4 regions of the Oceanobacillus sp. FSL W7-1293 genome follow, and region 3 is predicted to be linked to each of the others. Evidence: riboswitches for the same ligand, from Rfam matches in the RefSeq annotation. Region 3 holds a riboswitch; each other region holds the start of a gene.
What was found. Region 3 has a riboswitch for S-adenosylmethionine ahead of MKY65_RS04295 (ATP-binding cassette domain-containing protein). Riboswitches for the same ligand answer to the same signal wherever they lie in the genome.
Positions count from the first base shown of each region.

Region 1 (2,202 bases), 1.3 Mb from region 3:
GAAAGGTCAAGTCTTATCGTTTCTTCTTGCCGGCATCGGAGTGGTTTATTTAACGCTCAGCTATGGCGTATTTCCTTGGATTTCGCTGTTATTGGCCATCACCTTTGGCTTTTATGGATTGATTAAAAAAACACTCCATCTGCATGCAATGTATGGACTTACTATTGAAACACTTGTGGTGGCTCCAATCGCTCTATTGTATTTACTATTTGTTCCGTCAGAAGGATCTTTTACTTTTTCTCCTTTGTTTGCAGCGGACAATCTTTTACTCATAGGCGCGGGCGGTGTTACAGCAATACCTTTACTGCTGTTTGCTGCAGGTGCCAAACGGATTCCATTGGCAATGGTTGGTTTTTTGCAATATGTAGCACCAACAATTATGTTCTTTCTGGGGGTATTTCTATATAATGAAACCTTTACGGTACATCATATGATTACTTTTGCTTTGATTTGGGCTGCACTTATTATCTATATGGCCAGTATTTATCGGGACGCACCGCGGAGAAAAAGAAGAAAGGCATAGTTTTCAGCCAGTAAGGGCCTGGTTCGTTCAAGGGCCTTTAGGTCATACTCTTGTGATAGTTTCTTCAGTGAGGATGAAAGAAATCCTCCTGAAGGAAGGTTCACTTTATTTTATCTATTAATCCCTAGTAAAACACTTGACTTTTATCCTTTAAAACTATATACTCGCAAGTAATTTCAAAATATTTAGCAGAATCTCTTATGAAGAGCGGCGGAGGGAATAGGCCCTGTGAAGCCCGGCAACTTGAACATTCAGGTGCTCCATCCTACAGATATATCATCTGAAAGATAAGAGAGGGTTCTAAGTCAGTTATCAGAGCTCTCTTCATTTTAGAAGAGAGCTTTTTTTCAGGTAAAAGAGTGTTCTCAATAAAAAGGGAGGAAATACAATGTCAAACTATCCAGTACAGCAAGACGAAACGATTTTGTTACACGGGGGGCAGGTTCCAGACCCGGCAACCGGATCTCGTGCTGTTCCAATCTATCAAACAACCTCTTATGTTTTTCGCGATACAGAGCATGCACAAAACTTATTTGGATTAGCAGAGCCAGGTAATATTTATACTCGAATTATGAATCCGACGGTAGATACATTTGAGCAGCGGATTGCGCAATTAGAAGACGGAGTCGGCGCTTTAGGTCTAGCTTCCGGGATGGCAGCTATTACGATGGCGATTTTAAATATCACCCGTGCCGGTGATGAAATTATCGCGGACAGCAATCTATATGGCGGGACGTATAACTTATTTGCCAACACGCTCCCCCGTTATGGAATCAATGTAAAATTTGTAGATGGAACAGACCCGGAGGCTATTGAGGCTGCGATTACAGATAAAACAAAAGCAATATTTGGAGAAATCATCACTAATCCAAGTTTATATGTTTTTGATGTCGAAACGGTGGCTGATATTGCTCATAATCATGGCATTCCTTTAATTATTGATAATACATTTGCCCCTTATTTTGCCAAGCCGTTAACCTGGGGCGCGGATATTGTGGTTCACTCCGCCACGAAATGGATTGGCGGACATGGCACAACCATCGGCGGTGTCGTTGTCGACAGCGGCAGATTTGATTGGAATAATGATAAATTCCCTGATTTTATCGAGCCGGATGAGAGCTATAATGGCTTAAAATATGCGGATTTAGGTCCTGCTGCATTTATAACCAAGCTGCGCGTCCAATTATTACGTGATATCGGACCTGCGCTAAGTCCGCAAAATGCCTTTTTATTACTGCAAGGCCTGGAAACTTTACACTTACGCATCAGGAAGCATAGCGAAAATGCGGAAAAAATAGCAGCTTATCTGGAAAATCACCCTGCTGTAGAATGGATCAACTACCCGGGGCTGGAATCACATCCTTCCCATCAGCTTGCTAAAAAATATTTAAAAGGCGGTTTTGGGTCGGTTATTACATTTGGTATTGAAGGCGGACGAGAAGCAGGCCGCACCTTAATCGATAATGTGCAGCTCTGGTCTCATGTCGCCAATGTGGGGGATGCCAAATCACTTATTATCCACCCTGCTTCTACAACCCATCAGCAATTGACGGATGAGGACTTGGCAAAAAGCGGTACGACGGAAGAATTGGTCCGTTTATCCGTTGGTTTAGAGTCATTTGACGATATTGTAGCTGACTTGGACCAGGCCATTGATAAAGCAACAGGAAAATCACAAG
Region 1 covers NZ_CP150212.1:4,430,151-4,432,352, forward strand. The annotation lists gene rarD (EamA family transporter RarD) at 1-523, shown strand, start outside; SAM riboswitch class I at 719-817, shown strand; gene MKY65_RS21325 (O-acetylhomoserine aminocarboxypropyltransferase/cysteine synthase family protein) at 912-2,202, shown strand, end outside.
Region 1: linked by a shared signal. The riboswitch ahead of MKY65_RS21325 (O-acetylhomoserine aminocarboxypropyltransferase/cysteine synthase family protein) and the one ahead of MKY65_RS04295 (ATP-binding cassette domain-containing protein) in region 3 are both predicted to bind S-adenosylmethionine.

Region 2 (2,202 bases), 1.4 Mb from region 3:
AGGAAGACGGCTGGAAAGACCCAGATTGACTGCCTCACTTTCTAAATAAGAAGTCACCACATTCCAGGCAACCCTTCCATTCGTTAAATGATCTAATGTTGATAGCTGCCTTGCCAGCGCGTATGGTTGTGCATATGTAGCAGAAATAGTTGGCGCAAAGCCGAGATTTTCAGTTACAGCAGCCATCGCAGAAATCGGAATCAACGGGTCATGAGCCGGAAGCTGCACAGCATGCCGGACAGCTGCTTCATGACTATTTCCATATACACTGTAGGTTCCAAGCACATCGGCAATAAACATGGCATCAAATTTTCCGCGTTCCAGGATTTTTGCTGTTTCTGTCCAATATGACAGGTCATTATGTTTTGTCCCCTCGTCCTTTTCATGCTTCCATAATCCTGTCGAGTGAGGGGAAGGTGAATTTTGAATAAATCCATTCAGGTGAATTTGTTTAGTCATCGTTTCGATAAACTCCTTTTCTCATAAATTTTCATCTTGACCGCTTCACCAAAATCTATGATTGTAAGCTAGATTTTATCGTAGTGTAACTGGCTGGGACTGAGACTGCGATTACCAATGTTGTCAGGTTAACGCGACCGCTACTGATTAAAGTTTCTCTTTATTTGATTTAGACAACCATTGATTTTGGTGTTGACCCTACCCTCTTTTGATTGCTGCTTACTTATGATTCATCGAAAGCATTTAAGGCATTTACACTATGTGCCACTGCTGAGCCAGCTTTTAAAGCAGCTGCTACAAAAATAGCTTCTGATATTTCCTCTAGACTGGACCCTGTTTTTTTGGCATTTTTCGTATGCAGGTCAATGCAATAAGGGCAGCCTGTAGTGTGTGCTGATGCCACCGCGATAAGTTCTTTTTCCTTTTCGGACAATTTTCCTGCTTTAATGGATTTATGATCAAAAGCAGCAAATGCCTTGAATGTACCCGCATCAATGTCACCAAATTCTGTTAATCTATTAAAATAGGATGCTTTGTACAGCTCGTCTTTTTCCTCTTCATCAAACGCATTTAGCGCATTCACACCATGAGCAACTGCTAAACCAGCCTTTAGAGCTGTTGCAACAAAAATGGCCTCTGTTACTTCCTCTTTATCAGCATTATTCTTTTTAGCATTCCCCACGTGTAAATCAATGCAGTACGGGCATCCAGTAATGTGTGCTACGGCTACCGCAATTAATTCCTTTAATTTAACTGATAAATTTCCCTCAGCCAATGCCTTGTCGTTAAAAGCAAAAAAAGTTCGAAATGCTTCAGGCGCATATTCTTTTAATTCTGTTATCCGGTTAAAATAAGATTTTTGATATAAACTATCTGTTTTAGTCAATGAAATCTCTCCTCATACATTTAAAATTTTTGTTTTTTGTTTGTCATAAAATCATAAAAACTGTAAGCTCATTTCGCTTATTTTCGTACAACTCCAGCAATAATTAAACTTTACCTATCTAATTACTCGGTTTTAGTCATACTTATACCATTGAAATTATTCCCTCCCTATCATTGTTTAAAATGAAAAAAACCCTTTCCAATGAGAAGAGGTTTTTTTATACACTGCCTCATCTCCCAAGTGAAAAGCTTGCTGGAATTAGCACCATTTTACTGTGTTTTAAGTAATGGTTGCTGCGGGATTACAGGACCAGTTCCTCCCCCGGCTCTTGATAAGGAATTACATTATTTAGTTTTTTAAGATTTCTTCATATACTATCGAATTCTAAAAAATGTGTCAAGCGGAAATTTTAATTAAATTAAGTGGTTCCTTACCAAAACCTATCGATGATGCGAGTAAAAATAATTTTACTGTAAGCGGCCATTAGTCGTTTTAACACTTTTAATTATATTTTCCAACCATAGATTTTGGTATTGGTCAATCTGAGCAAGTTTTTTTGAAATCAGTTCGAAACACAAATTATAGTTTACATAATATTATTATGGTTAAATAAATGTTTTTATACGCTTCATAAAAAACGCCTAGCCCCTATTGGTCTAAGCGTTTTCTTATTCGCCTACACAGGATATACCCCATGTTTTCTCTCGGTAAATTGCTTTTTCTTATTCTGATAAATGGTAAAACGTCTTGTCAGCTCGCTCCGAAGATGATCTGGATCAATAATATCATCAATAATCATTTCGGAAGCTAAGCGATAAATATCAATATTCTCTTTATAGGAGGCCTGCTTCTCTGCG
Region 2 covers NZ_CP150212.1:2,275,539-2,277,740, reverse strand. The annotation lists gene MKY65_RS11180 (LLM class flavin-dependent oxidoreductase) at 1-459, opposite strand, end outside; gene MKY65_RS11175 (carboxymuconolactone decarboxylase family protein) at 683-1,351, opposite strand; SAM riboswitch class I at 1,572-1,683, opposite strand; gene MKY65_RS11170 (acyl-CoA carboxylase subunit beta) at 2,022-2,202, opposite strand, start outside.
Region 2: linked by a shared signal. The riboswitch ahead of MKY65_RS11175 (carboxymuconolactone decarboxylase family protein) and the one ahead of MKY65_RS04295 (ATP-binding cassette domain-containing protein) in region 3 are both predicted to bind S-adenosylmethionine.

Region 3 (2,202 bases):
CAGATGTTACTTATGACACCTTCCCATTATTAGAGGAAAACAATTTTTTACCAGATTATGCTGCCCTGACGGCGGAACAAAAGAAACTTGCCAAGCTATTATATCTCAACTATCCAAACAATCCGACCGGAGGAGTTGCAACGAAAGAATTTTTTGAAGAAACCGTTGCATTAGCGGAGGAAAATGATATCGGCGTTGTTCATGATTTCGCTTATGGAGCCATCGGTTTCGACGGCCATCAGCCAGTAAGCTTCCTGCAAACAAAAGGAGCGAAAGATGTCGGCGTTGAGCTGTACACCCTTTCCAAAACCTATAATATGGCTGGCTGGCGAGTCGGTTTTGCTGCCGGCAACAAAGATATGATTGAAGCGATTAATATTCTGCAGGACCATTTATTTGTCAGTCTTTTCCCAGCTATTCAAAAGGCAGCTGCGGAAGCATTATCAGGTGATCAAAGCTGTGTCACCTCGCTTGTCGAACGCTATGAACAACGCAGAGATGTCCTCATAGAAGAATGCAGACATATCGGCTGGGAAGTCACTGCACCGAAAGGCTCTTTCTTTGCCTGGCTCCCTGTACCAGCGGCGTTTACAAGTGAAGCATTTGCCGATTATTTATTACAAGAGGCGGATGTTGCCGTTGCAGCCGGGAATGGTTTCGGAAGGAATGGAGAAGGTTATATACGCGTCGGATTACTCGTAGAAGAGGAGCGTATTCGTGAAGCTATTCGACGTATTGAGAAACTGCAGCTGTTTCAAAAATAAATATTGACGAAACTTGTAAAATAAGATACTTTTAAAGAATACAATTCAATTACGATTATACCTCTTATCCAGAGCAGCTGAGGGACTGGCCCGTTGAAGCTCGGCAACCTTTAAAAAGGTGCTAATTCCAGCAAGACATCCGTCTTGAAAGATGAGAGCAGAAAATAAGATTACATTTTCGAGCCTCTCTTTCATCTAGAGAGGCTCTTTTTACAAATTGTATAGATTTTGATAAGAAAAGCTGCTGATAACTACCAGTTCAGCATAAATGATAGAAAGGCAGGAAAAACAGCAGATGATTAAATTAGAGAATGTCACCAAAATTTTCCCCTCCAAAAAAGGAAAAGATGTTACTGCACTGGACAATGTGACGATTTCTGTCAACAAAGGAGAAATCCATGGCGTAATCGGCTACAGCGGTGCAGGAAAAAGTACATTAATTCGCTGTGCCAATTTACTGGAATCCCCTTCGAAAGGCAAGGTTTGGATTGATGGAATTGACTTAACCAAATTATCAAAAGAAAAGCTCCGGCAGACAAGACAGAAAGTCGGCATGATTTTTCAGCATTTTAATTTATTAAGGACTGCCAATGTCTATGAGAATATTGCGATTCCATTAAAATTACTCGGCGTACCGAAGGCAGAGGTTAAGGAAAGAGTCATGAAATACTTAGATATTGTCGATTTAGCCGAGAAAAAAGATGCTTATCCTTCTCAGCTTTCCGGCGGTCAAAAACAGCGTGTTGCTATTGCCAGAGCACTGTCCCAGGAACCACAGGTTCTCCTGAGCGATGAAGCAACCAGCGCACTTGATCCAGAAACAACAAATTCCATTCTCGAACTATTATTAAAAATTAATGCAGAGCTTGGAATCACAATTCTATTGATTACGCATGAAATGAACGTCATCCAAAAAATATGCGATTATGTTTACGTTATTGAAAACGGAAACCTCATTGAACAAGGGTCGACGATAGAATTATTTACAAAACCTAAACAGCCGACAACCAAAAAATTCTTAAATACCATTTCACAACGAAAATTATCGGACCGTTTGATTGATGATTTGAATTTAGAGGGCAAAGTAATTCGTTTGACCTTCCTTGGTGAAAATACAGGACAGCCATTGTTATCTAAGGTTACACAGCAGTTTTATGTAGAACCGAATATCTTGACGGCAAATATTATCGAATTAAAAAATGGCATTGTTGGTAACCTTGTCGTTCATTTAATCGGCAGTGAGCATCAAGTGGAACATTCTCTCTCCTTCTTGCAGGAACAAGGCGTAGAAGTAGAAGAATTGGGGGTAAATTGACATGCAGGCATTTATTGATCAATGGGGTTCAGAGTTTTATGATGCCATAATAGAAACCATTCAAATGGTTTTAATCTCTTTGTTTTTCGCTGTTATTATCGGCGTTATTTTAGCTATTCTCTT
Region 3 covers NZ_CP150212.1:868,676-870,877, reverse strand. The annotation lists gene MKY65_RS04300 (pyridoxal phosphate-dependent aminotransferase) at 1-764, shown strand, start outside; SAM riboswitch class I at 826-922, shown strand; gene MKY65_RS04295 (ATP-binding cassette domain-containing protein) at 1,060-2,079, shown strand; gene MKY65_RS04290 (methionine ABC transporter permease) at 2,075-2,202, shown strand, end outside.

Region 4 (2,202 bases), 1.2 Mb from region 3:
ACATTCGGGTTTTTATCTATAATATAAAAACGTCTATCATGTCATTAAACTTAATGATTGTAAAATCCTTACGCCCCAGCTTATCAACTATGGCTATGTGCTCGTCTTGATAGTTGATGCTGTCTATATATCCTTTTATATGATGAACATGACAGTCCTGATAGCATTTCACTTCAATAAGCAAATTATCTTTATGAGCGATAATTAATTGAAAGCAATTCTGCTTCCATTGCCGCTCATTTAACATTGTTTTTTCTTTCGTATTCCTTTCTTCCTGTACACGAATATTCAAGCCCCGACGCTCCTTTTTACACACCCTATGGATAAAATATTTTCTATCTTAAAGCTGCGCACCTGTTTTTTATAGTAACAATAAGCAAGAATCCTTTTATCATCTATACCTACGACACGAATAACACGCTGCGTTACATTGTTATGGCGGTCGATATAATAGATCATGATTTTTTCCTTTTTATCCAGAGAATGATGAAGTAATCCAATCATATTTATTCCTTCAAATAAGAACCTTTGTTCTGAACGTTTGTTCTTATTATATCAAAAAATAAGCAAGAGTAAACATGAAATAAATGGATGAATGTGTTTTAAAAGAAACAAAGGATAACCCGTTTAATTATTTGGGGTTTGGGACCAAAAATGGTGCTGATTAACATAATTAGCACGCCAGCCCCCTTGTATCAAGCTATATTTGACTTTTCTCATATTTCATATTAAAATGTATCCACAGTTACATAAGAACTCTTATTGAGAGTGGCGGAGGGACTGGCCCGATGAAGCCCGGCAACCTTTCTAGAACTCGTTCTAAAAAAGGTGCTAAATCCTGCAAAGTGCATACTGTGCTTTGGAAAATAAGAGAGGACGTTTCGTAAATGAACTTATTCAACCTCTCTAGAACAAAATAGAGAGGTTTTTTATGTAGCATTTAAACACATGTAAAAGGGGATATCTTACCATGCAAACAGTTACTGTAAAGGGGTCGCCCAGCCATTATCAAATCGGTGACGGTTCTCTGGAATATCTGGTAGAAAATCTGAATGACTTGCGGGTGAAGCGGATTGCTGTAGTTGCCGGGCGGACTGCTTGGGAAAAAGCAAAACCGTATCTTCCTTCCGCATTGCTGAACCAAATAGAGGAAAAAGATATACATACTGCAGATGGGCATTGTACCGTGGAACGAACTGACAGGCTCGCCGCGATTTATGAAGAACAGCAAATAGATGCTGTCATCGGCTTCGGCGGGGGAACTGCACTGGATATTGCCAAAGCAGCGGCTGCCAATGCGCAAATAAAAAGTATCTTAATCCCAACAATTGCCGCAACCTGCGCAGCTTGGACGCCATTAAGCGTCTTTTATCAGGAGGATGGTGCGCATTCTCATTATACAGAGTTTCCAGAGTCTAATACACTCGTAGTGGTCGAACCAGCAATTATTGCAGAAGCTCCTGTAAAATATTTAAAAGCAGGCATTGGCGATACGTTAGCTAAATTCTATGAAGCTCGCTCTCTAGTTGAAGCCTTCTACCCTGAAGGCACGCTTCCAGTCTGGCTGCAAATCTCTCAATTCGCCGCTCGTGCGTGCAAGGATATTTTGCTGGATGACAGTGAAGCAGCAATCCAAGCTTGTGAGAGCAACCAAGTCACTGATGCTCTTATTCGTGTTATCGAAGCAATTATCGCAACAGGCGGCATGGTTGGCGGCTTCGGCGGAAAAGCTGGACGAATTGCAGGTGCGCATTCCATTCATAATGGATTAACTGCCGCCCCGCAGATTGCCGATTCACTTCATGGTGAAATTGTATCCTATGGCATTTTAGCTCAGCTTGCCATCGAACAGGATAAAGCGGAGCTTACGAAGCTATTAGCTTACTATGATACATGGGGCTTCCCAACAAGATTAGCAGACTTCTCCATACATACGGATGATGAGGAACTGCTGGAAACCATAGCTAAAAAAGTCACACGGGAAGAAGAATCCATTCATTTGATGAAAGAAGAAATTAATGCAAATACCGTTATTGATGCATTTTTACAGCTTGAGAACATTACTAAATAAAAAAGAAAGTAGGAAAACCATTATGAAAAGGAAATATTTACTTCTTATTACAGCTTTATTAGTCACTTTCCTCGCTGCTTGCGGCGGAGATGAGGAAGAGAGCGGTTCAGATTTACTTGAAGATGGCGTAT
Region 4 covers NZ_CP150212.1:4,518,955-4,521,156, forward strand. The annotation lists gene MKY65_RS21695 (YolD-like family protein) at 17-292, opposite strand; gene MKY65_RS21700 (hypothetical protein) at 289-504, opposite strand; SAM riboswitch class I at 757-873, shown strand; gene MKY65_RS21705 (iron-containing alcohol dehydrogenase family protein) at 971-2,071, shown strand; gene MKY65_RS21710 (MetQ/NlpA family ABC transporter substrate-binding protein) at 2,094-2,202, shown strand, end outside.
Region 4: linked by a shared signal. The riboswitch ahead of MKY65_RS21705 (iron-containing alcohol dehydrogenase family protein) and the one ahead of MKY65_RS04295 (ATP-binding cassette domain-containing protein) in region 3 are both predicted to bind S-adenosylmethionine.